One region of the Bacillus sp. GM2 genome, then DNA from elsewhere that is predicted to be linked to it. Evidence: riboswitches for the same ligand, from Rfam matches in the RefSeq annotation. Region 1 holds a riboswitch; each other region holds the start of a gene.
The links. A riboswitch is a leader RNA that binds a small molecule or an ion and turns the genes downstream of it on or off. The one in region 1 is predicted to bind thiamine pyrophosphate.

Region 1 (7,300 bases):
ATGATTTGACGTCATCCCCACCTTCCTCCGGTTTGTCACCGGCAGTCACCTTAGAGTGCCCAACTGAATGCTGGCAACTAAGATCAAGGGTTGCGCTCGTTGCGGGACTTAACCCAACATCTCACGACACGAGCTGACGACAACCATGCACCACCTGTCACTCTGCCCCCGAAGGGGAAGCCCTATCTCTAGGGTTGTCAGAGGATGTCAAGACCTGGTAAGGTTCTTCGCGTTGCTTCGAATTAAACCACATGCTCCACCGCTTGTGCGGGCCCCCGTCAATTCCTTTGAGTTTCAGTCTTGCGACCGTACTCCCCAGGCGGAGTGCTTAATGCGTTTGCTGCAGCACTAAAGGGCGGAAACCCTCTAACACTTAGCACTCATCGTTTACGGCGTGGACTACCAGGGTATCTAATCCTGTTCGCTCCCCACGCTTTCGCGCCTCAGCGTCAGTTACAGACCAGAGAGTCGCCTTCGCCACTGGTGTTCCTCCACATCTCTACGCATTTCACCGCTACACGTGGAATTCCACTCTCCTCTTCTGCACTCAAGTTCCCCAGTTTCCAATGACCCTCCCCGGTTGAGCCGGGGGCTTTCACATCAGACTTAAGAAACCGCCTGCGCGCGCTTTACGCCCAATAATTCCGGACAACGCTTGCCACCTACGTATTACCGCGGCTGCTGGCACGTAGTTAGCCGTGACTTTCTGGTTAGGTACCGTCAAGGTACCGCCCTATTCGAACGGTACTTGTTCTTCCCTAACAACAGAGTTTTACGATCCGAAAACCTTCATCACTCACGCGGCGTTGCTCCGTCAGACTTTCGTCCATTGCGGAAGATTCCCTACTGCTGCCTCCCGTAGGAGTCTGGGCCGTGTCTCAGTCCCAGTGTGGCCGATCACCCTCTCAGGTCGGCTACGCATCGTTGCCTTGGTGAGCCGTTACCTCACCAACTAGCTAATGCGCCGCGGGTCCATCTGTAAGTGGTAGCCGAAGCCACCTTTTATAATTGAACCATGCGGTTCAATTAAGCATCCGGTATTAGCCCCGGTTTCCCGGAGTTATCCCAGTCTTACAGGCAGGTTACCCACGTGTTACTCACCCGTCCGCCGCTGACCTAAGGGAGCAAGCTCCCGTCGGTCCGCTCGACTTGCATGTATTAGGCACGCCGCCAGCGTTCGTCCTGAGCCAGGATCAAACTCTCCATGAAGTTTGATAATGACTACGCACAACATGTGTGCGATTTATTTAATGAATTAACAGGTACGTTTTGTCTTGTTTAGTTTTCAAAGATCATTTCCGCCTCTCGAAGAAGCGACTTTACTAATATAACATTCTATCACTGTGAATGTCAACAACTTTTTTTAAAAGATTTTCGAAGTTGTTTTTATAAAGCCTCCTTTTTAGGGGCGGATACAAATATAACATCTATTTTCGTTTTACACAATAGCTTTTTTAAAAAAATAATAATCAAATGATTTTGACTCCGATGATTCCTGATTATCTCGACCAGCCGGCAATTGACGCCATTTATTTCTCCTTACCGCTTTCTTCTATATAAAGGTATACAGCGGTCTTTAAAAATCGATTTGCTAAAGCTGCACATGGGCCGAAGCTTCGAGGATGACATTAAACTCTCCGCTATCAGCTTTCACTTGAATAAAAAGCTCCTCATTCCGGAGCTTTTTAACAGGATATATTTTCATTCACGCTGGTTGGCGGATAAAGCTTATACAGCCTACCTTTTCAGCTTGGCGGTCGAATGTCTGACAACCAGTTCAGGTTTGTAGACGGTGGAATGCTCAAGCTGATCCGTGTTGCGTCCCTCAACTTTGGCAATCATCCATCTTGCCGCCTCAATCCCCATCTGCATTTTCGGATGGGTGACTGACGTCAGCTTCACTTCAGATGCCTCGCTCAAGTGTGAGTCGTCATATCCCACAATCGATATGTCTTCCGGCACCTTCAAACCGAATTCCCTCACGACATCCAACACCATAAGCGCGATCTCGTCGTTATAGCAGAATATAGCAGTCGGACGGTCTGATGAAGAAAGCCGCTTCCTGGTTTCAGCTATCGTTTTTTGTTTTTTGTTCTCTGTTGTGTACGTCACGACCATTTCAGGGTAAAACGACAAGCCGTTTTCTCTGAAAGCACGGATAAATCCTTTCATCCGGTTGGCGCCCTGCATATCGTCCTGTTTAAAGAAACCGAACACTTTTTCATGGCCGAGCTTAATCAAATGCTCCGTGGCGATAAAACCGCCGTGTTCATCATCCAAAATGAAATGGGGCGGATTTAACTCCTGATAAAATTGGTTGATCATCAAATACGGAATATGATGTTGTTCAAGCGTCAAATAGTAACTTAAATTCGGGTTAAAGCTTCCTGTTTTCGTCGGCTCCACGATCAACCCGGCAATTTTTTTGTCAAGCATATTCACAAGGCATTGTTTTTCTTTTTCATTGTCATTATTGGTGCTCGCGACGACAAGGGTGTATCCTTCACTGGACAGGGACGATTCGATTCCTCTTATAATAGAAGGAAAAATGTAATCCGAAAGGTAAGTCGTCATGACCCCGATCATCTTATTTCTTTCCCTTCCTTTTTCAGAAAGCTGAAGACGGTGGGAGCAATACGTCCCTGAGCCCTGCTCTCTGTATAAAAGCCCTTCATGAACAAGGTCGCCAATCGCTTGCCGGATCGTATGCCTGCTTACACCAAATATTTTCATCAATTCGTTTTCCGAATGAATTTTTTCGCCCGGCTTCACTTTGCCTTCATATATCCACGATTTAATTTTATTTTTCACCATGCTGTATTTTGTAAGTTCACCCATCAGATCAACCCTTTACTGATCTTGTACGTACGAATAAGTTCTATTATAAAGGAAAAGATGTTTGCCTTGCTACATATTGGAGGGTTTCAGCAAAAGTTTTTCGAAAAATTAGCTTGTCGTCCGTTTCTTTTTTTAGTATAGTAGAATATAACTAAATAACTTGATGACCACAAGGGGAGCCTCCGGGCTGAGAGTGAACGACCGTTCTGACCCTTCGAACCTGTTAGTTAATGCTGGCGTAGGAATGTGGCAAAGTCATTTCTAATTGCATCCAAAGCAGTGCGTGGAAAACTGTCCTACTCCTTCCCCGCATTGCTTTTTTTATTGGGAAAGAAGTCCAGTATCCCTTTGTTCATCAAAAGTGAGGGTTATGATGAATCAATCTAAACAACTTGTACAGCTGATTGAAATTGCGATTATGACAGGAATAGCACTTATACTTGATATGGTGTCCGGAATGTTTTTAAAAATGCCTCAAGGCGGTTCAATCGCCGTCATGATGATTCCGATCTTCCTGATCTCCTTTAGATGGGGGCTCAAGGCAGGGCTGGCGACCGGGTTTTTAGCCGGATTGCTTCAATTTGTCACTGGAGGATTTTACGTTGTTCATCCTCTGCAGCTTCTTCTTGATTACTTTATCGCGCCTACGGCCGCGGGAATCGGCGGCTTTTTTGCCGGATCGATCCGAAATGCTTCATTTGAGAAACAAAAAGGAAAGATCATTTCCTATGTTATGCTGGCCGTCCTTCTTGGAAGCGGACTGAAATTTCTCGCACATGTCATCAGCGGCGCTGTCTTTTTTGGAAACTATGCGCCTAAAGGCACTCCGGTATGGATTTATTCATTGGTATATAATGGAACGTATATGCTTCCGTCTTTCATTGTCTGCACAATCGTCCTTTGTATACTGCTGCTAACCGCACCAAGACTTCTAGAAAACAGAACAAACATGAGATAACATAAAAAAACAGCGGATTCGCCTGAGATTCCGCTGTTTTTTATGTTTTAATCAAATCTGCGACCAATATATACCGCTCCGGTGCTGAACCGATAAAGTCAAAAGGATAGCAGGTGGAAACCGTCAATGTCGCTCTCGGCTTTGGAACTATCACCGTCCGGTCATCCGCATCCACGATTCGGACCTTTTTCACTTTGTATGTAAAAGTTCCGTAGGAAGCTTCAACAATTAACTGATCGCCTTTCCCCACTCGGCCGAGTTTTCGGAAAACCGTATCCCGGTGGCCTGATAAAACCGAGTTGTCATCTTCTCCAGGCAGAACGGATCCTGCGAAATGGCCCACGCCTTTTTGCAGCTCGTCTTCATCTGTTCCGTGATATATCGGAAGCCTTGCATTGATTTTCGGAATAACAAGATCACCGATTTTCTCCCCGGTTTCAAATGTTTGATCAATTGCCGTCTTTTCTTTTTTCGTCGTCTGAATCGGAGGTTTTTCAGGCTTTTCCTCTTCTTTCATCTGCTGAAATGAAAATAGAGCGTAGCCGTGCATCAGCTTGAACACATTCGTTGTTGTAAAATAAGCGCCGCACGCAACCATCGCAATGGCTGCAAGCCAGATGATCTTTTTTCGATGTGCCTTAATTTCCTTTCACTCCTTATAAAAACTTCCCATTCTATACAGACTTAGAATGGGAAGTAAAATGTTAAGCCGCTTTTCGAAGCCTTCTGACCATAAACAATCCGCCAAACATCAGAACGGCGCCAAAGATCGACCATTCTGCGTAATGCCCGGCCGTTTTCGGAAGCTTTGCACCTTTAACCGTCTTTTTCACATGAGATTTCTTTGCGTCGTGTTTAACAGCCGTTTGGGTTTGCTTCACTTTCGACCCTGTGTCATGAATTAAATCAGATCCGATCATTTCAGGCGTCAGCAATACATCCAAAATGAAATTGCCCTGCAGATCGTATACTTCCACTAGGAGGCTTGCTCCCTTCAGATCTTCAGCACTGACAAGCGTCGTCAAAGACACTTCTTTTTTCTTTCCGTCTTTAACAAGATAATATTTCGTTTTCACTTCGAGCGTCTTCTGAAGATCGTTTAAAATGGACAGCATTTCAGCGATATCCTGAGCTGACAGCTCTGATACAGACTCGAAATCGGCTACCGCTTCAAGACGTTCTCCAAGAGCCATCAAGTCATTTTCAAGGTTCGGATTGTTATCGCGCACTTTTCGGAGGTGATTCACGAGTCTTTCCCACTCCTGATCATCCACACCCAATTCTTGAAACATGTTTCCGATCTGAAAATCGTCTTCTTCATATGTCACGGTGTAGAGCGCATCGTCCAATTCGTATTCAAACATAAACACGTCGAGAATGTTTTGGCCGCTTTCCATATAGCCATTTTCAACAAATAGGTCAGCCGCTTCTTTTTCGCTCAATCCGTATTCTTTCAAATAGGATGCCAAAAGCTTTTTAGTCAGTCTTTGCCCTAAAAAGTCTTTCAACTCTTCCACCGAGTCAAAACCTTTTAAACTCTCATCATATGTATCCTGCAAATAGGCTTCCAATTCTTTTTCTGTCATTCCTATTTCTTCAAGATAATCTTTAAGCTCGGCCTGTTTCGGCGCGGCAAAAGCTCCTGCTGCCGGCACTAAAACCAGGATGCAGACCAATAGTGACATCAGCCTTTTTTTCATTTTGTATGACCCCCTAAATTTATCTTTCATTTTGATTATAGTGGAAATATTTTTAAAAACATGTATTGTAATTGAAAATCTTTTCGTCTATAATATTTTGTTCTTTTTCCTACTTAAACAGGCATAATCTTTCCCTCTATTGAATGTAATATAGTAAAGCGAATAGAGGAGGGTATACAAATGAATCCTTACTATATGATGCTCTTATGTTATGTCCTATCGATCATCCACTTTTTAATAGGCTACCGGGAAGCCCTGAAAATAAGCGGGGCTGACGGGCTGGTCAACGGAACCGCAATGATCTCCTGTATTCCGCTTGGCGCGGTTTTCGCTTTTTTCGCGCACTTTTTTTGGAAAATGACGATTTAATTTCGGGAATGAATTTTTTCGCCAACAAACATGCATTTCCGTGTTATTCACAGACGGCGGCAGTTTATGCTATGATTAATAGAACTTCAATTTACAAAAAATTCACAAAGATTGGAGGGAAAAGAATGGCCAAAGCCGTGGCTTCTCAAGAAGTCGCCAATATGCTGAACGACTGGTACATACTGATGAAAAAACGAGACATTTCAGGTTCAATCGAAATGAAAGATGACATAGATAAAGCAATTGAAAAGATGGAAGAAGATCATGACGTTCTTCTCTATTATCAAATGCTGGATTTTCGCTTAAGGCTTCTTCTTGAAGATATCTCCCAATCTTCCACAGAAAAATTGGAAGCCATCAGTTTTAAGGACAAAGATCCAAAAAGTACGGACGATAAGCTGAATTATTATTTTTATCTGTTCAAAGGGATTTATGAAGACTACAAGCAAAACCATACAGAAGCGCTTAATTTTTTCAGAATAGCGGAAAAAAGGCTGAGCGTCATTCAAAATGAAATTGAAAAAGCCGAATTTCATTATAAAATCGGTGTTTTGTATTACAACTTAAAAGCGACATGGCTGTCGATTCACCACATCAACATTGCCTCAGGCATCTTCCAAGGGTATGACGGGTATGCCAAGCGGGTCATCAACTGCAAAATGCTGATCGGGCTCAATTATATTGACCAATTTAAGTTTGCCGAAAGTGAAGTATTGTTAAAGGAAGCAATTGAAAAAACCGAAAAAATCGGCGACCAATATCTTTTGCCTTATACCTACTATAATATGGGCTTTTTGAAGAGTAAGGAAGATAAACACGAAGAAGCGCTGAAGTATTATAATAAAGCTTTTGCAATCAAAGACTTTGAAACGAAAGCCAAGTATGCTTACCTTCTATGTGTATATGAAAACACAAGGTCTCTTTTCAAAACCAACGATCCCGACCAAGCTTTTAAATGGATCGACACAGGCTTTAAAAAAGCTCAAGAAGTGAATAGCGAAATTTTCGAATTAAAATTCAAAACTTTATATACATTACATTCCGATTGTCAGAATAAACTGGAAGTAATCAAGGACTTTATTCACCAATTAGAAGATAAAAAAGCATGGGTTGATCTGGAGGAATTGCTGATGGACGTAGCGAATTACTATAGGGAAAATAAGTTATACGAAGAAGCCATATATTTCTACATTAAAACAGACAAGGCAAGTAAACTTGCCGGAAGAGGAGGAGAATAGGATGAAAAAAGTGTTGTTAGCTGTATTTGTATTAGGCACTGTTTTCAGCTTTTCGTTTGCAAATCACGCTCCTGAAGCGGCTTCCCAAAGCAATGAGATACTTTTGGCTTCTCGTGGAGCAGGCGGGTGACTACATCCTCAAAATACCCATTCAGACATCTGCTGAATGGGTATTTTGCACTTTACATTCATATTCA
Region 2 (7,300 bases), 1.9 Mb from region 1:
CCCCCTCCGACAAAATGAACGATTTCGATGACATCGTGTTCTTCCAGTTTGACTGTTTGATATTGGTCTTTTCCGATAATCTGCCTGTTTCTTTCAACAACGACAACACGATTTTCCAAACTGTAGGATGCGAGCAAATCGTAAATCGTGCCGCCGTCATCTCTCCACTCTATTTTCCGGCCGTTGAGCTGAATGTTCACCTGTGCACAGCCTCCTTTCGCTCCGCTTTAAACGCCTCGGCCCACTCTGTTTTGACCGGATTGCCGAGGATCATGTCAGCTATCATCTCACCGGTTGCAGGTGCCAGGAGGATGCCGTTTCTGAAATGTCCGGCAGCAAACAACATCCGGGCATTTTCAGGGTGTCTGCCGATATATGGATTGCCATCCCCTGTTTCCGGGCGCAATCCGGCCCAGCATTGGTCGATTTTCATGGATTCAATCTCAGGGAGCATCGACTTGGCCTTTCGGATCAACTCCTCGATTCCGCCAAGTTCCGGCTGTTCATTCCAATCCCCGGGCTTCATTGTCGCGCCGACGACAAGCTTTCCGCTATGGCGCGGAACGATGTAGCAATGATCATGGTAAAGCGTCCTCGTCAAAGGGATACCGTCATTCCACACAGACAGGCACTCCCCTTTGACGGGATAAAAGCTTTTGTCTATGCCAATCTGTTTAAAGAAAGCACCGCTCCACACACCGCTTGCAATGACAACGTGCTCCGCCTCCGCGGTGCCTGAAGCAGCAGTGACGCGGACGGCCCCCGCTTCAGATTCGATCGATAAAACGGGCGTATACTCGAAGACATCGGCACCGAGCATCCGGGCCCCCCTGGCAAATGCCCTGCACACTGCAGCCGGTTCGACATGGATGTCGTCCCGAATGAAATTGGCGCCGAGAATCCCTTTTCCGGCATGCGGTTCCAGCTCATATACTTCAGCGGCTTCAAGCCATTCCACAGAATCCAGTGCAGCCATTTGCATCAGGTGTTCGCGGTCGCTTTCTGAAAATGCCAGCTTTAATATCCCTCCGTCATGCTTTCTGATATCAATGCCGCTTATGTCTCTCAATTCGCCCGTCAGCCGCTGATAGGCTTTTTGGCTGGCTCTGGCAAATTCGAAAAAGGTACCGGGTTTATCGCATTCAGCATGGGCGCCGAGCATGCCCGCCGCCGCGCTCGTCGCTTTTTTGCCGACTTCTCCGCTTTCAAACACGGCCGTTTTTTTCCCCGCTTTCACAAGATGGTAAGCGATGGATGTCCCGATGATGCCTCCGCCGATCACGATCGTATCATAGCGCTTTCTCATATGAATCTCCCTTCGCGAGACAGGCAAGCCGCGCGGCCGCCTCATCCGGTCTGTCATGGGAAAAGATCCCCGACATCACGGCGATGCCGTCTGCCATTTTGACTTCCGCCAGTCGTTGTTCGGTAATACCTCCGATCGCAATGACCGGAATGCTTACAGCCCTCTTCACTTCAGCCAGGCTGAGAGCCCCTCTTCCTTTGCGGCCCTTTTTACAGTCCGTTTCAAAAATGTGGCCGAACAGCACGTAATCTGCACCTTCAGTTTCAGCCTGAACCGCTTCTTCTGGCGAATGTACGGACTTTCCGATTTTCAAATGCGGAAAACGGCTCCTCACACTTTTGACGGAAAAGCCGTGTGAAGGCAGCTGCACCCGGTGAATGTGATGAAACAAAGCGATATCCACTCTGTCGTTGATGATAAGTTTCCGCTTATCAACCCCTTCTTCGGCCAGGCGGTCGATTAAACTTGATATTTCGCTTACTTTTTTTGACCTTTCCCTAATGTGGATAAAGTCAACGGCATTTTGAATCGAGATGATTTTTGCAGCTAGCTCTTCCACAGAGTGCTTGTCATCGGTGATCGCGTGCAGATGCAAGCTGATCCACCCCGCTTTTTGCCCAGCTTTCTTTTTGGTAGGCCATATCCCAGAAGCTGTATTCGTAGAAGCTGGAGATGACGAAGTTCTCCTTCATCTTCGCGCGCGTTTTCTCATCGGCGTTTTCAGCCAGCTCATCGAAGCGGTTGATCTGTTCCATCACATGTTCTCTAAACCAGTCGCCTCCGTATGTCGCGATCCATTCTTGATAAATCGCGCTGTCAGGCCTGCACGTTTTTAACGTTTCACCGACGTCATAATAAAGCCAATAGCAAGGAAGCAAAGCGGCCAGTATTTCCGCAAAGCTGCCGCTGACGACAGAACGGTACATATGCGATGTGTACGCATACGCTGTCGGCGACGGTTGAAACGACTCCAGTTCTTCCTTTGTGATTCCCAATAGATCGGTGAATTTCCTATGGAGCGACATCTCGGCTTCATATGTGCCTTTCGCGTGTTCAGCCATCCGGCTTGTCGTATATAAATCGTGAGCATATGCCGCACCAAAGGATTGGACTTTGGCAAAGTGGGTCAAATAGTAGGAATCCTGCATGACATAGTATTTAAATCGATCAACCGGAAGTGTGCCGTCTCCAATCCCTTGAATAAACGGATGGACAAAACTGCCTTCCCACCATTTTGCAGCGCTGTTTCGGCATTCTTCTGAAAACTTCATTTCGAGGCTCCTCCTTCGATTCTGAACATAAAAAAACCACTTTCCCGCAAGGAAAGTGGTTTGGAATTTGCATATATACATACTCAAATACCGTGCCACTTCCCTACGCAGGTTTGAACCTGTTCAGGTTATGAGGGTCTAAAAGTCACACTTTTATCTCAGCCCTTATCAAGGACTCCCCTAGTGGAAAACATTTCTTGTTCATTCAGTTTATACTTTTATCTTATCACGAATTGCAAAATGGTCAAGCATCAGTCTCCAAGCGTTTTTCTCAATTCCGCAATATATTCGCGCGAACCGGTGGCGATCAGCCTGTCACCCAATTGCAGCCTTGTATCCCCGTGGGGCACGATGCTGTCAACCCCGCGGAAAATCCGGACGAAGATGACATCTCCCGTAAACGGAAACTCCCTTAACAGGACACCGTCAAATCGCTCATTGCTCATATTGATCTGATACAGCGACGCATCCTGGTTCGTCAGGAGTTTCATAACGCCAGGCGCCTCGATAAGCGCGCGCAGCAGCGTTTTTGTTGAAAGCAGAATGGAGAATGTATCAATTCCGTTATCTTTCAGTCTGGATTCGGCGTCTGGAGAATCTGCGCTGGCGATAATTCTCGCGACTTTCTGCTCCTTCGCAAAAAGCGCGATCCCTGTATTGCGCTCTTCACTGCCTGTGGCGACGACGAGTATATCCGTTTGGAAAACACCGAATGATTGAAGCGTCTCGTATTCATAATCAGGCAAAACTTCAACATCAAACACCGGGTCCGCCAGCTTTTCTTCCTTTTTTTCCTGCCGGACATGCAGGATTCTGACGTGATAATCTTCCGGAGAAAGTTCGAGCGTGACCGGCAGCGTCATTTGATTTGCGCCGATAAAGGTGATCATCTTTTTCTCTTTTTCGTTTTCCGTTTTCGGCATTAATTTTTTAAAGCCGGTCGGTGTGATGATGCATGTAATGACAGCCACCAGAATCAGCGCGCCGGACATCTGCGCGTCAATGACGCCGATGCGCTCGCCGATCGTTGTCGCCGCGATCACCAAAGAAAGCGTGGAAGTCAGGAGAAAACCGGAAGCCAGCACGGTTTTCATGTCATACCACTTTTTCAAAAACAGCACCGGAATGACTTTGCTGATTAATAGAGCCACAAACAGAAGCGGGATCATCACTAAAATTTTCGGATTGCCAAACAGCGACCAAATGTCCAATTTGACGCCTGTCATCACAAAGAAGATCGGGATGAGGAATCCGTAGCCGAATGAATCGAGCTGCTGAACGAGCTCCTTGTTCGGTGAAAGCAGCGATACAAGCACCCCGGCTAAAAACGCGCCGAGTATGTTTTCTGCACCGAGCGACTCGGACAGCGCCACAAGTACGATGATCAGCGTAAATATCGCCCTTGTACCGATCTGGATCGTGCCTTTTGACAGCACTTCGACAAAAGGCCGCTTTTTAAATACCCTTCCGAACAGGTATAAAACGACGCCGGCGGCAAATAAGATCATCAGCAGCCACATATTGCTGTTTTCGTCGCCGTAGATTGAGGCGAACACTGCAAGCAGAATCATCGTGACAAGATCGGCAATAACGGCGACAAGCAAAATAATCTGGCCGATATTCGTCTTCATGAGACGCTCTTCCTTCAGCGTCGGAACGACAACCCCGAGCGAAATTGTCGAAATGATCAGCGTCATTAAAAAGGCGTTGTCAATAAATCCTGCCATGACAAAGCTGTAAGAAAGGCCGAGCGATAAAATAAAGACGGCAATAAAGATGACCGAAGCCGTTTTAAATGTATTCGGCGCTGCCTTTCCGCTCGGAAGCAGCTGCTTTTTCTTTCCTTTTTCAAATGCGGAAAAATCGATTTCAAGCCCGCTTAAAAACATTAAAAAGATAAATCCGAGCATCGATAAAGTTTCGAGCCATGTATCATGCTGGGCGACCAGATCGAACCCGCTTTTTCCGATAATAAGACCCATGATAATTTCAGCGACAACCACCGGTATGCTTAACCTGAAACGGTGCAGCAGGATGGGCGTTAAAAATGCGATAATCAGTACGACAACTAGAGATGAGACAGATGTGTGCTCCATAAACTGGTACCTCCTCTAAAACCGGTTTCCGGGTATGATTAGCGTTCCCTTTTTGAAAAATAAAAGGAACATCTTTTTAGACATTTTCACGTGGGAAAAGAACCGTCTGAACTCTTTTCTCACAGGTGTAAAAATCGATTTTAACAATGCTCGCTCAGAAAAAAAAGTAATATGCCTGATTTTCTCCGGCGTAGGTCGCTGAAGCTTTATTTATATATGGGATTGGGCAATGTATATACATACGCAGACAGGAGGCAGAAAACGCATGAAATACGATGTAATCGGTGATATTCACGGGTGCTATGACGAAATGATTGCGCTGATTGAAAAGCTCGGTTACTCGCTGTCATCGGGGTTTCCCGTTCATCCGGAAAACAGAACACTTGTCTTTCTCGGGGATTTAACAGACAGAGGGCCAAAATCGCTGGAGGTTGTTGAATTTGTAGGACGGGCCGTTGAAGAAGGAGCTGTGCGATATGTGCCCGGCAATCACTGCAATAAGCTGTACCGTTTTTTCAAAGGAAATCCGGTGAAGCTGCAGCACGGGCTGGAGACGACGGCGGCCGAATACAGAAACCTTCCGAAACATAAACAGAAGGATATCAGAGACCTTTTCATGCGCCTTTATGAAAAAGCCCCGCTTTATGAGATCCTGCATAACGGCGAACTTGTCGTCGCACATGCCGGCATCAAAGCGGAAGACATCGGCAAAAAGCCTGTCGGAAAAGTAAAACAGTTTGTGCTATACGGAGATATTACAGGAGAAACGCTGCCTGACGGACGGCCGGTCAGGCGGGACTGGGCCGCCCATTACAAAGGCGATCCGTGGGTGGTGTACGGCCACACTCCTGTCAAACGTCCGCGGATGATTCATCATACGATCAATATCGATACCGGTTGTGTATTCGGCAACAGGCTGACCGCTTTCAGATTCCCCGAACTGACAACCGAATCTGTCCGCTCTTCATTGCCTTATGATGAGTCAAGATTCCGTATGGAGCCATAAAAAAAGAGAGCTTAATTCAGCTCTCTATCAACTTGCTCATATCATGCGGGACCGGCGCTTGAAACGTCAGCTCTTCCATTGTAAACGGATGAAAAAACGTCAGCCTCTCACTGTGGAGCGCCTGCCGATTGATGAAGCCGCGGGTCGTCCCTCCGTACAGCGTATCACCGCACAAAGGATATCCGATATGACTCATGTGAACTCGGATCTGATGGGTTCTCCCGGTTTCCAGACGGATGGAGACATCCGTCATGCCGCTGAAGCGCCTGTTCACCCAAAAATGCGTCACCGCTTTTTGCCCGTCGGGGATCACCGCACGCTCGATGATGCTCGATGATTTTCTGCCGATCGGCGCATCGATCGTTCCCTGCTCTTCTTCGATCAAACCGTGGACGACCGCCCGATATTGCCGTTTGACGGCTCCCTTTTTTTGCAGTCCCGATAAAAGCGAGTGGGCAAAGCGGTGCTTGGCTACAAGCATGACACCCGATGTGTCGCGGTCAAGCCTGCTCACCAGGTGAACGGTCGCATGTACGCCCGTCCGCTGGTAATAATAAATCAGACCGTTCGCCAAGCTGCCTGATGGATGCTCGCGCGAGGGAATCGACGACAGGCATGGCTGTTTATTTAATACGAGGACATGGTCATCTTCGAACAAAATATCAAGCGGGATTTCTTCCGGGCGCAAAGATTCGCTCATTTTTTCTGGAGGGAACTGAATGACGAGCTCGTCCCCTTTTTGAAGAACGTATCTGACCGTTACATGCCCGCCGTTTACCAAAAGATCCCCGCCGCCGAATTTGATGTCCGTCAGCATCCTTTTTGAAATGCCCAGCCGCTGGACGTATTCTTTCAAAAGAACCCCGCTGTCCTCTTCTGTTATGATCTGTTTCATCAAAAAATCGCTCACAGCAAACCTTCCTATTCTCCTTTTCCGATAAAGGAATCCTGGACCCTTTTCCAAAACGGAAACGGCCGAAAGCGGGCAAACCTGATATTTTCGTTTGCGACGCGGCATTGAATTGACTTGACGTCTTTATGCAGCAATGTCAAATGGTCAATCGCGACTTGAAACGTCACATCATTAATCGGTTTAATTAAACAAGTGTGATGCTCAGGCAGAATGAGCGGCGATCCGACCGTCCGAAACACCCGGTTGTTGATCGACGCCATTTCAGCCAGCTGGACCGCTCTGATGGACGGATGAATAATCGCACCGCCGAGCGCCTTGTTATATGCCGTGCTTCCCGATGGGGTCGATAAGCAAAGGCCGTCGCCGCGGAACGTTTCGAAAAGTTCCCCTTTAATTTCGACATCTGTCACAAGCGTCCCTTCGATGCTCTTGATCGTACATTCGTTCAGCGCCAAATATCTCGCTTCATCGCTGCCGTCATTATAGCGGACGATGACTTCCAAAACCGGATATTCAACAATTTGATACGGCGTTTTCGCAATTGCGATCACGAGTTTTTCAATCTCGTTCGGCACCCAGTCGGCATAAAAGCCGAGATGTCCTGTATGAACCCCGACAAAAGCGGTTTTGTCGAGGCGGCCGCTGTATTTGTGAAATGCGTATAAGAGCGTTCCGTCACCGCCGACGGAAATGACGATATCCGGCTCT
Region 3 (7,300 bases), 2.2 Mb from region 1:
CGGCCTCGCGAACTTGGTCTTGTATGATGGAATAGATGTATCTGATTATGAAATGATAGCCGGTGAGATGATTCAAAATTTCCATGATATGCGAGGTTTTGACCGTTATGTAATTCGAGATGCCGGGGTGTTCAAAGGCAAGACTTCTGCCATCACCTCCGTGTCGTTTCCGGGGACTAAAATGCCAAAACGCTCAGCTTATGTGCTGATCCAGAACACAAGCAATGATGCGATAAAGGCAGTCAACGAGTTACTGGCAGCCGGCAAGACCGTTACAATGCTCACCAAGAGCGGATCAGGCTATCAAGCGGGCGACTTCGCGGTTGCCTACAAGGACCTGGCCCCATTGGCTTCCAAGTACTATCTCGACGTGAGCGCATCCGGCCATAAGAAACCAAGCGGCAAAGTCCTCAAGGCTTCTACTGTAGGAGCACTGGGTGAAGCGGCATATGTACTGAAAAATCTGGGCTTTAACGTCACCTCAGAACAGGCGGGCGCAGATGTGCTTGTCAATACGTTCGACTCTTCTAAATATGTTAATAAAGGAAAGCCTTACATTGCATTTGGAAACATGGGGATGACGAATGTTCAGAAGTGGATACCCGGATTTTCTTTTAAAGGACCTGAATGGGAGAGATACGAAGGCGTCTTCTTGGCAAATGTCATGCAAGATCATGCTATTACAGCTCCTTACAATAAACAGGAATACTTCTACACAGTCACTGGTTCTTATATTACCGCTGTTCCTAAAACGGCAAAAGTGCTTGCGGTGATTGCTGATGAAGATCACTTCTTCAAGGCAGGCTGGTGGCCTGGACATGATGCTGCCAAAGGAAAGATTATGGCTTTCACGTATAAAGATAACAACAAGAACTTAACTGTTTTCGCTAACGATCTAACCAATGACGATCATCCGCAGCATCAATATCGGTTGCTGGCGAATTCGATTTTCAATGCCGGTCCCGGAAAAACCGAAAATGCTCCATCATCAAAACGATGAGAGGCTGGAAAGCTGAAGTGCAAGCGGCTGCTGCAGTTGAGGCGTCTCGTCTAAACAGCCGGATAGACAAGCTTTGAAACGAACATTGAATCATCGTTAGCAGTGCCATGATTTATAGAACATACTGCCTTTCTTTTGAAGGGCAGTTTTTTCGTGGCTGACGGGTCTTCGTCGTTTGCTTTGCTTCTAGTCAAAGAGCCGGAGGTTTCCGTAAGTGCCTGCTTTTCATGGGCGGCCATATGCTTCCAGCCTTTCTTGAATCCTTCCTATTTTATTATGCAGAAACTTAAGGTTAAAAAAGACGATAAGTGTTCCGGATATGGCTGATAAGATCATTGCAGGAAAACTGAATTTTTCTATCTCTGCGGCAACGGTCAGCAGATAGCAACAAAGTGGCAGCATAAAGATCGATGTTAATATGCCGGGTACATAATGTTTAAATGTGAACCATAGGACGATGTGAACAAGGAAATGAACAGTAAAAGCAAAAAAGAAACCAAACCATAAGATATATTGATTAAAATAAATACTGATGACAGTTACACCAACAGCTAGAATAAATTCTTCGAGCACAGCGCAAACAAAAGAAGCGGTTTTGGCATGTCCGAATGAAGCTTTTTTCAGTTGTTTCAGTTTGCTTCGATATCTTTTGCCCCATGCCTCGACCATCACCATCTCTTCAAAATCATGCAGTATAAATAAGATCGGCAGCATCCAAGCGATAAATTGCATGTTTTCCATTTACTTTCCCCCTCTTATGTGCCACAATTGTGACATTTCATAGAGAACAAAGTCAATAAGCCAACGAAAAGTGCTACATTGCCATAAAAAGTGCGACAGGAGCGAGAATATGAAGCAAATGCCCTCAAAAACAGCTCAGCAATCTAAAAGCTGGCTGACGCTATCATTGTTGGAGCTTATGAAGGAAAAAAGCTTTTCAGACATTACCATTACAGAGATAGCGGAAAAAGCGCAGCTTGACAGAAGAACATTTTATCGGCATTTCCATTCAAAAAAAGATATATTAGACCGCTATTTTGAGCAGCTTTGCAGTGAGTATTCCAATTACATTGTTCAGGAAAAACATATTGACTTATCCAGTCTTGGACATGCATACTTCAACTTTTGGAGCCGACATGCCGATTTTTTACAAGCCCTTCATCAGAATCAATTGTTTTATTTGGTTGTTGAGAAATATAATGAACTACTTCCGGATCTTCATCAAAAGTTTAAAGAAGAAACCTTTCATTTCAAAAGCAAAATCGATTTGGAGTATGGGCTTTCATTCAGCGCAGGGGGCTTTTGGAACATCCTTTCAAAATGGTTTGAGAGAGGCCGGAAGGAAACTCCTGAAGAAATGAGTCGTATTCTGCAAGGAATAGTAGATTCATTTTTAAATAAGCAAGCTTTCGAAAGGTGATCTCATCTTGGTATATGAGTGGTTTAAGCGTTTAGCGTTCTTTCTTAATTTCTGCTTGTGCTTACGGTCAATCTTCGGTACCGTTAATGCAAAGACCCTTGTAATATAGAGAACAGGAGTGAGGCCGTTGGTGAATACGGTGAAGATACGAGGGGTGGCCATCGGAGAAGGAGCCCCGAAAATTTGCGTGCCGCTCATCGGAAAAACGCATGAACAGTTGAAAGAAGAAGCTGCTTTTCTTCTATCCATTAATCCGGATCTTGCCGAATGGCGGGCGGATTTTTTTGAAGATGTCGAAGACGTTGACAAAGTGAAAGAGGTATTGGCTGACATCCGGGAGATCTTAAAGGATATCCCGTTGATATTTACATTTCGCAGCGCGGAGGAAGGCGGCGAAAAAGAAGTCGGTAAGGAATTTTACTTTGCCTTGAATCATGCCGTAGTCAAAACAGGGCTGGCAGATGTGATTGATGTCGAGCTGTTCAATGAAGAGCATAAAGTGGAAAAGCTGGTTCAAGCGGCTCATATGCAGCATGTCTTTGTCATTATATCCAACCACGATTTCGGGAAGACGCCGAGAGCGGAAGAGATCGTTTCCCGTCTCCGAAAAGCCCAGGATCTTGGCGCCGATTTCCCTAAGATCGCGGTGATGCCTGAAACACCGGCAGATGTGCTGGTGTTGCTTGAGGCGACTCATATGATGCATGAGCGGTATGCGAAGCGGCCGATTATCACGATGTCGATGGCCGGAAAAGGCTTGATCAGCCGGCTCGCCGGAGAGGTATTTGGCTCGGCCGTGACGTTTGGCGCAGCTAAAAAAGCATCCGCGCCTGGCCAAATTGAGGCGGCGGATTTGAAACATATACTCGATGTGCTTCATCGCAATTTATAATCATTGGGTGCGCCGCTCTGATCCCTTTTATAGTGAAAAAGATTCATATATTTTTCCTTCCTTTTCACTTGCCAAATCGGTGTGTTACGATAAAAAATGAATTGAATAGCTTTACTAGGGGTGCCCGATTGCGGGCTGAGAGAGAAACACGTGTTTCTTAACCCTTTGGACCTGATCTGGTTCGTACCAGCGTGGGGAAGTAAAAAGGATTCGGGAGAAGATGGGGAATGGGTATGGTCCGTCTGTCTTCCAGTGATTTTACTGACTGTAAAACCAGGTTCATCATATGAGCCTGGTTTTTTTGTGCTGGTGCTGTTCCGGAGTTTCGTCCTGATCAATTTTTTAGAGGGGAAGGATTTTTACATGAAACAGGAGTCAGTACAGCAAAAAAACATCTCGATCATGTCAAGTTTTTCAGGGAGCCGCAAAGTGTATGTCGAAGGGGCGCGGCCTGACATTCAAGTGCCGATGAGAGAAATTTCGCTAAGTCCGACGACGGGTTCGTTTGGCGCCGAAGAAAATCAGCCTGTCCGCGTTTACGACACAAGCGGTCCTTATACGGACGCGAATGCGGAGGTTGATATTCTGAAGGGGCTGAAACCTTTGCGGGCGACCTGGATCAGGGAGCGCGGCGATACCGAAGAATATGAAGGCAGAGAAATCAGACCGGAGGATAACGGCTATAAAAGCAAAGAGAAAGCGAGCCACAGCTATCCAGGGTTGAAACGAAAACCGCTGCGCGCGAAAAAAGGTCAAAATGTCACCCAGCTGCATTACGCAAGAAAGGGGATCATTACGCCCGAGATGGAATTTATCGCGATCCGAGAGCACGTATCTCCCGAATTTGTTCGTGATGAAGTGGCAAGCGGACGGGCGATTATTCCGTCAAACATCAACCATCCGGAAAGCGAACCGATGATTATCGGCCGCAACTTCCACGTCAAAATCAATGCCAACATCGGCAATTCCGCTGTCACCTCTTCGATTGAAGAAGAAGTGGAAAAAATGACATGGGCCATCCGCTGGGGCGCCGATACGATGATGGACTTGTCCACAGGTAAAGATATTCATACAACGAGGGAGTGGATCATCCGCAATTGTCCAGTTCCTGTAGGAACCGTGCCGATTTATCAGGCGCTTGAAAAAGTAAACGGCGTCGCGGAAGATCTCACTTGGGAGATTTACCGCGATACATTAATCGAACAGGCTGAACAAGGCGTTGATTATTTTACGATTCATGCCGGCGTCCTTCTTCGGTATGTGCCGCTGACGGCAAAGCGCGTCACCGGAATCGTATCCCGCGGCGGGGCAATTATGGCGCAATGGTGTTTGGCTCATCATGAGGAAAGCTTTCTGTACACCCATTTTGAAGAGATTTGCGAGATTATGAAAACATACGATATCGCATTTTCGCTCGGTGACGGCCTCCGGCCCGGCTCGATTGCCGATGCGAATGATGAAGCCCAATTTGCCGAATTGGAGACGCTCGGCGAGCTGACGAAAATTGCCTGGAAGCATGATGTTCAAGTGATGATCGAAGGCCCGGGACACGTGCCGATGCATAAAATCAAAGAGAATGTCGACAAGCAGATGGAGATTTGCAAAGAGGCGCCGTTTTACACGCTCGGCCCGCTGACGACCGATATTGCACCGGGCTACGACCATATTACATCGGCGATCGGAGCGGCGATGATCGGCTGGTACGGTACGGCCATGCTTTGCTATGTGACGCCGAAGGAGCATTTGGGACTGCCGAACAAAGACGATGTCCGCGAAGGCGTCATAACATACAAAATCGCGGCCCATGCGGCTGACCTTGCAAAAGGGCACCCCGGCGCGCAAATCCGCGATGACGCGCTTTCCAAGGCGCGCTTTGAATTCCGCTGGCGGGACCAGTTCAATTTGTCGCTCGATCCGGAAAGAGCGCTTGAATACCATGACGAAACCCTTCCTGCGGAAGGCGCCAAAACAGCACACTTTTGTTCAATGTGCGGGCCTAAATTTTGCAGTATGAGGATTTCCCAGGATATTCGCGACTACGCCAAGGAAAACGACCTTGATGAAGAAAAGGCAATTCAAAAAGGATTGGAAGAGAAGGCGAAGGAATTTAAAAAAGCAGGCGGCAGCATTTACAGTTAAAGACGGGCAATACAGCAGATGAAAGGGGAACCTTTCATCTCAGCGTGTCGGCAAACCCTCGCATTCGTTGTCAGGCCTGCGCGTCGGTGCTCACGAATTCCAACATTCGCTCCGCTCCGATGCTCGGCCTTCCTAGACTGCAAGGGTTTTCAATCACGCTGAAAGGATGACAAAATCCCAAAACTAAAAGTCGTTTTGGGATTTTGTCAACAATCTGAGATGAAAGGGGAACCTTTCATCTGTTTTTTTATAATATGGGGTTGACAGGTCGGAATAATATGAATTAGTATGTTGTTTAATATTTCGGAAAATTCCATCAGCGCTGATCGGTCAACCGAAGGCTCTTATCTCAATTGGGATAAGAGTTTTTTATTTTCAGTTTAGAAAAGAAAGGGGAACAAGATGTCTTTATCAATTCGTGTGAATGAAAAAGCATTTGGAAACGGCAGCCTTAAAACAAGCGTGCTTCAAGACGTGAAACTGACGGTCGAAAACGGCGAATTTCTGACTGTCATCGGTCCAAGCGGGTGCGGGAAAAGCACGCTCTTAAAAATCGCTGCCGGTCTTGACGGGGATTATGAAGGGCGAATCAGCATGAACGGAAGAGAAATTAAGGGCCCGGGGATTCAGCAAGGCTTCATCTTTCAAGAGCATCGGCTTTTTCCATGGCTGACGGTTGAGCAAAATATCGCCGCAGATTTAAGCCTGAAAGAACCGGCGGTGCGAAAAAAAGTCGATGAATTGATTGAAACGGTGCGGCTGAAAGGCGCGGAGAAACAGTATCCGCGCGAGCTGTCCGGCGGTATGTCGCAGCGGGTCGCGATTGCCAGAGCTTTGCTCAGGGAGCCAGAAATTTTGCTGCTTGATGAACCCTTCGGCGCCTTGGACGCCTTTACGAGAAAGCATCTGCAGGATGTACTGACAGACATTTGGCGAGAAAAGAAGATGACGATGATCCTCGTGACGCACGATATTGACGAATCAGTGTATTTAGCCAACCGGGTCGCGATTCTTACCGCAAAGCCGGGGAGAATCCATAAGCTGATTCCGGTCGATCTGCCATTTCCGCGCAGCAGAACATCGCCCGTTTTTCAATCAATCAGACAAAAAGTGCTAAAAGAATTCGAGACAACGGAAACATTCAGCTTTCAGGAAGGTTCAGGGATTTGAGCAGAAAGGAGCGGAAAAACGTGAAAAAATGGCCGTTGTATATGCTGGGCTGCCTGATGCTTCTTGCGGGCTGTTCAGCAGCCCAATCAAGCGGAGGGGGCGGAGATTTAAAAGAGATCAACATCGGAGTGCAGCAAAGCTTAAGCCCGTTGCTCCTTGCGAAAGAAAAAGGCTGGTTTGAAAAAGAGTTCGCAAAAGAAGGGATTCAAGTGAAATGGACAGAGTTTCAAAGCGGTCCGCCGCAGTTTGAAGGTCTTGCCGCAGGTAAACTTGATTTTTCCCAAGTCGGAAATTCACCGGTGATCGCAGGGCAGGCGGCCGGCATTGATTTTAAAGAAATCGGTCTTTCGCAAGACGGTTTAAAGGCGAACGGCATTCTTGTGAAAAAAGGGAGCGGCATCGATGAGGTAAAAGATTTGAAAGGAAAGAAGGTGGCGGTGGCAAAAGGCAGCAGCGGGTTCGATTTTCTGTATAAAGTGATTGATAAAGCAGGTTTAGAGCCAACAGACGTCAACATCATTCAGCTTCAGCCTGACGAAGCCATGCCGGCATTTGACAGCGGCGCGATTGATGCATGGTCGATTTGGGAGCCGTTTTTGTCCCTTAAGACGATCAAAAGTGACGCGGAAATATTGGTTGACGGGGAACAAATCGACAAGTATTCCCCGGGTTTTACGCT

Region 2: it holds a riboswitch for thiamine pyrophosphate, as region 1 does, so the genes downstream of both, tenA (thiaminase II) here and thiT (energy-coupled thiamine transporter ThiT) in region 1, are expected to answer to the same signal.
Region 3: it holds a riboswitch for thiamine pyrophosphate, as region 1 does, so the genes downstream of both, thiC (phosphomethylpyrimidine synthase ThiC) here and thiT (energy-coupled thiamine transporter ThiT) in region 1, are expected to answer to the same signal.

Annotation. Positions count from the first base shown of each region.
Region 1 is NZ_JBRKSZ010000007.1:415,289-422,588, reverse strand. Features, by position in the region: rRNA gene ACVC9U_RS03075 (16S ribosomal RNA) at 1-1,209, opposite strand, end outside; gene ACVC9U_RS03070 (GntR family transcriptional regulator) at 1,738-2,838, opposite strand; TPP riboswitch at 3,001-3,100, shown strand; gene thiT (energy-coupled thiamine transporter ThiT) at 3,212-3,796, shown strand; gene ACVC9U_RS03060 (class D sortase) at 3,837-4,394, opposite strand; gene ACVC9U_RS03055 (processed acidic surface protein) at 4,501-5,496, opposite strand; gene ACVC9U_RS03050 (hypothetical protein) at 5,677-5,865, shown strand; gene ACVC9U_RS03045 (response regulator aspartate phosphatase) at 5,991-7,103, shown strand; gene ACVC9U_RS03040 (hypothetical protein) at 7,105-7,233, shown strand.
Region 2 is NZ_JBRKSZ010000007.1:2,285,971-2,293,270, forward strand. Features, by position in the region: gene thiS (sulfur carrier protein ThiS) at 1-200, opposite strand, end outside; gene thiO (glycine oxidase ThiO) at 197-1,306, opposite strand; gene tenI (thiazole tautomerase TenI) at 1,290-1,901, opposite strand; gene tenA (thiaminase II) at 1,876-2,577, opposite strand; TPP riboswitch at 2,661-2,769, opposite strand; gene ACVC9U_RS12705 (monovalent cation:proton antiporter family protein) at 2,829-4,673, opposite strand; gene prpE (bis(5'-nucleosyl)-tetraphosphatase PrpE) at 4,939-5,679, shown strand; gene ACVC9U_RS12715 (RluA family pseudouridine synthase) at 5,696-6,574, opposite strand; gene ACVC9U_RS12720 (NAD kinase) at 6,601-7,300, opposite strand, start outside.
Region 3 is NZ_JBRKSZ010000007.1:2,629,280-2,636,579, reverse strand. Features, by position in the region: gene ACVC9U_RS14440 (M14 family metallopeptidase) at 1-1,000, shown strand, start outside; gene ACVC9U_RS14435 (HXXEE domain-containing protein) at 1,226-1,741, opposite strand; gene ACVC9U_RS14430 (TetR/AcrR family transcriptional regulator) at 1,851-2,420, shown strand; gene aroD (type I 3-dehydroquinate dehydratase) at 2,548-3,312, shown strand; TPP riboswitch at 3,419-3,527, shown strand; gene thiC (phosphomethylpyrimidine synthase ThiC) at 3,676-5,451, shown strand; gene ACVC9U_RS14415 (ABC transporter ATP-binding protein) at 5,854-6,621, shown strand; gene ACVC9U_RS14410 (aliphatic sulfonate ABC transporter substrate-binding protein) at 6,642-7,300, shown strand, end outside.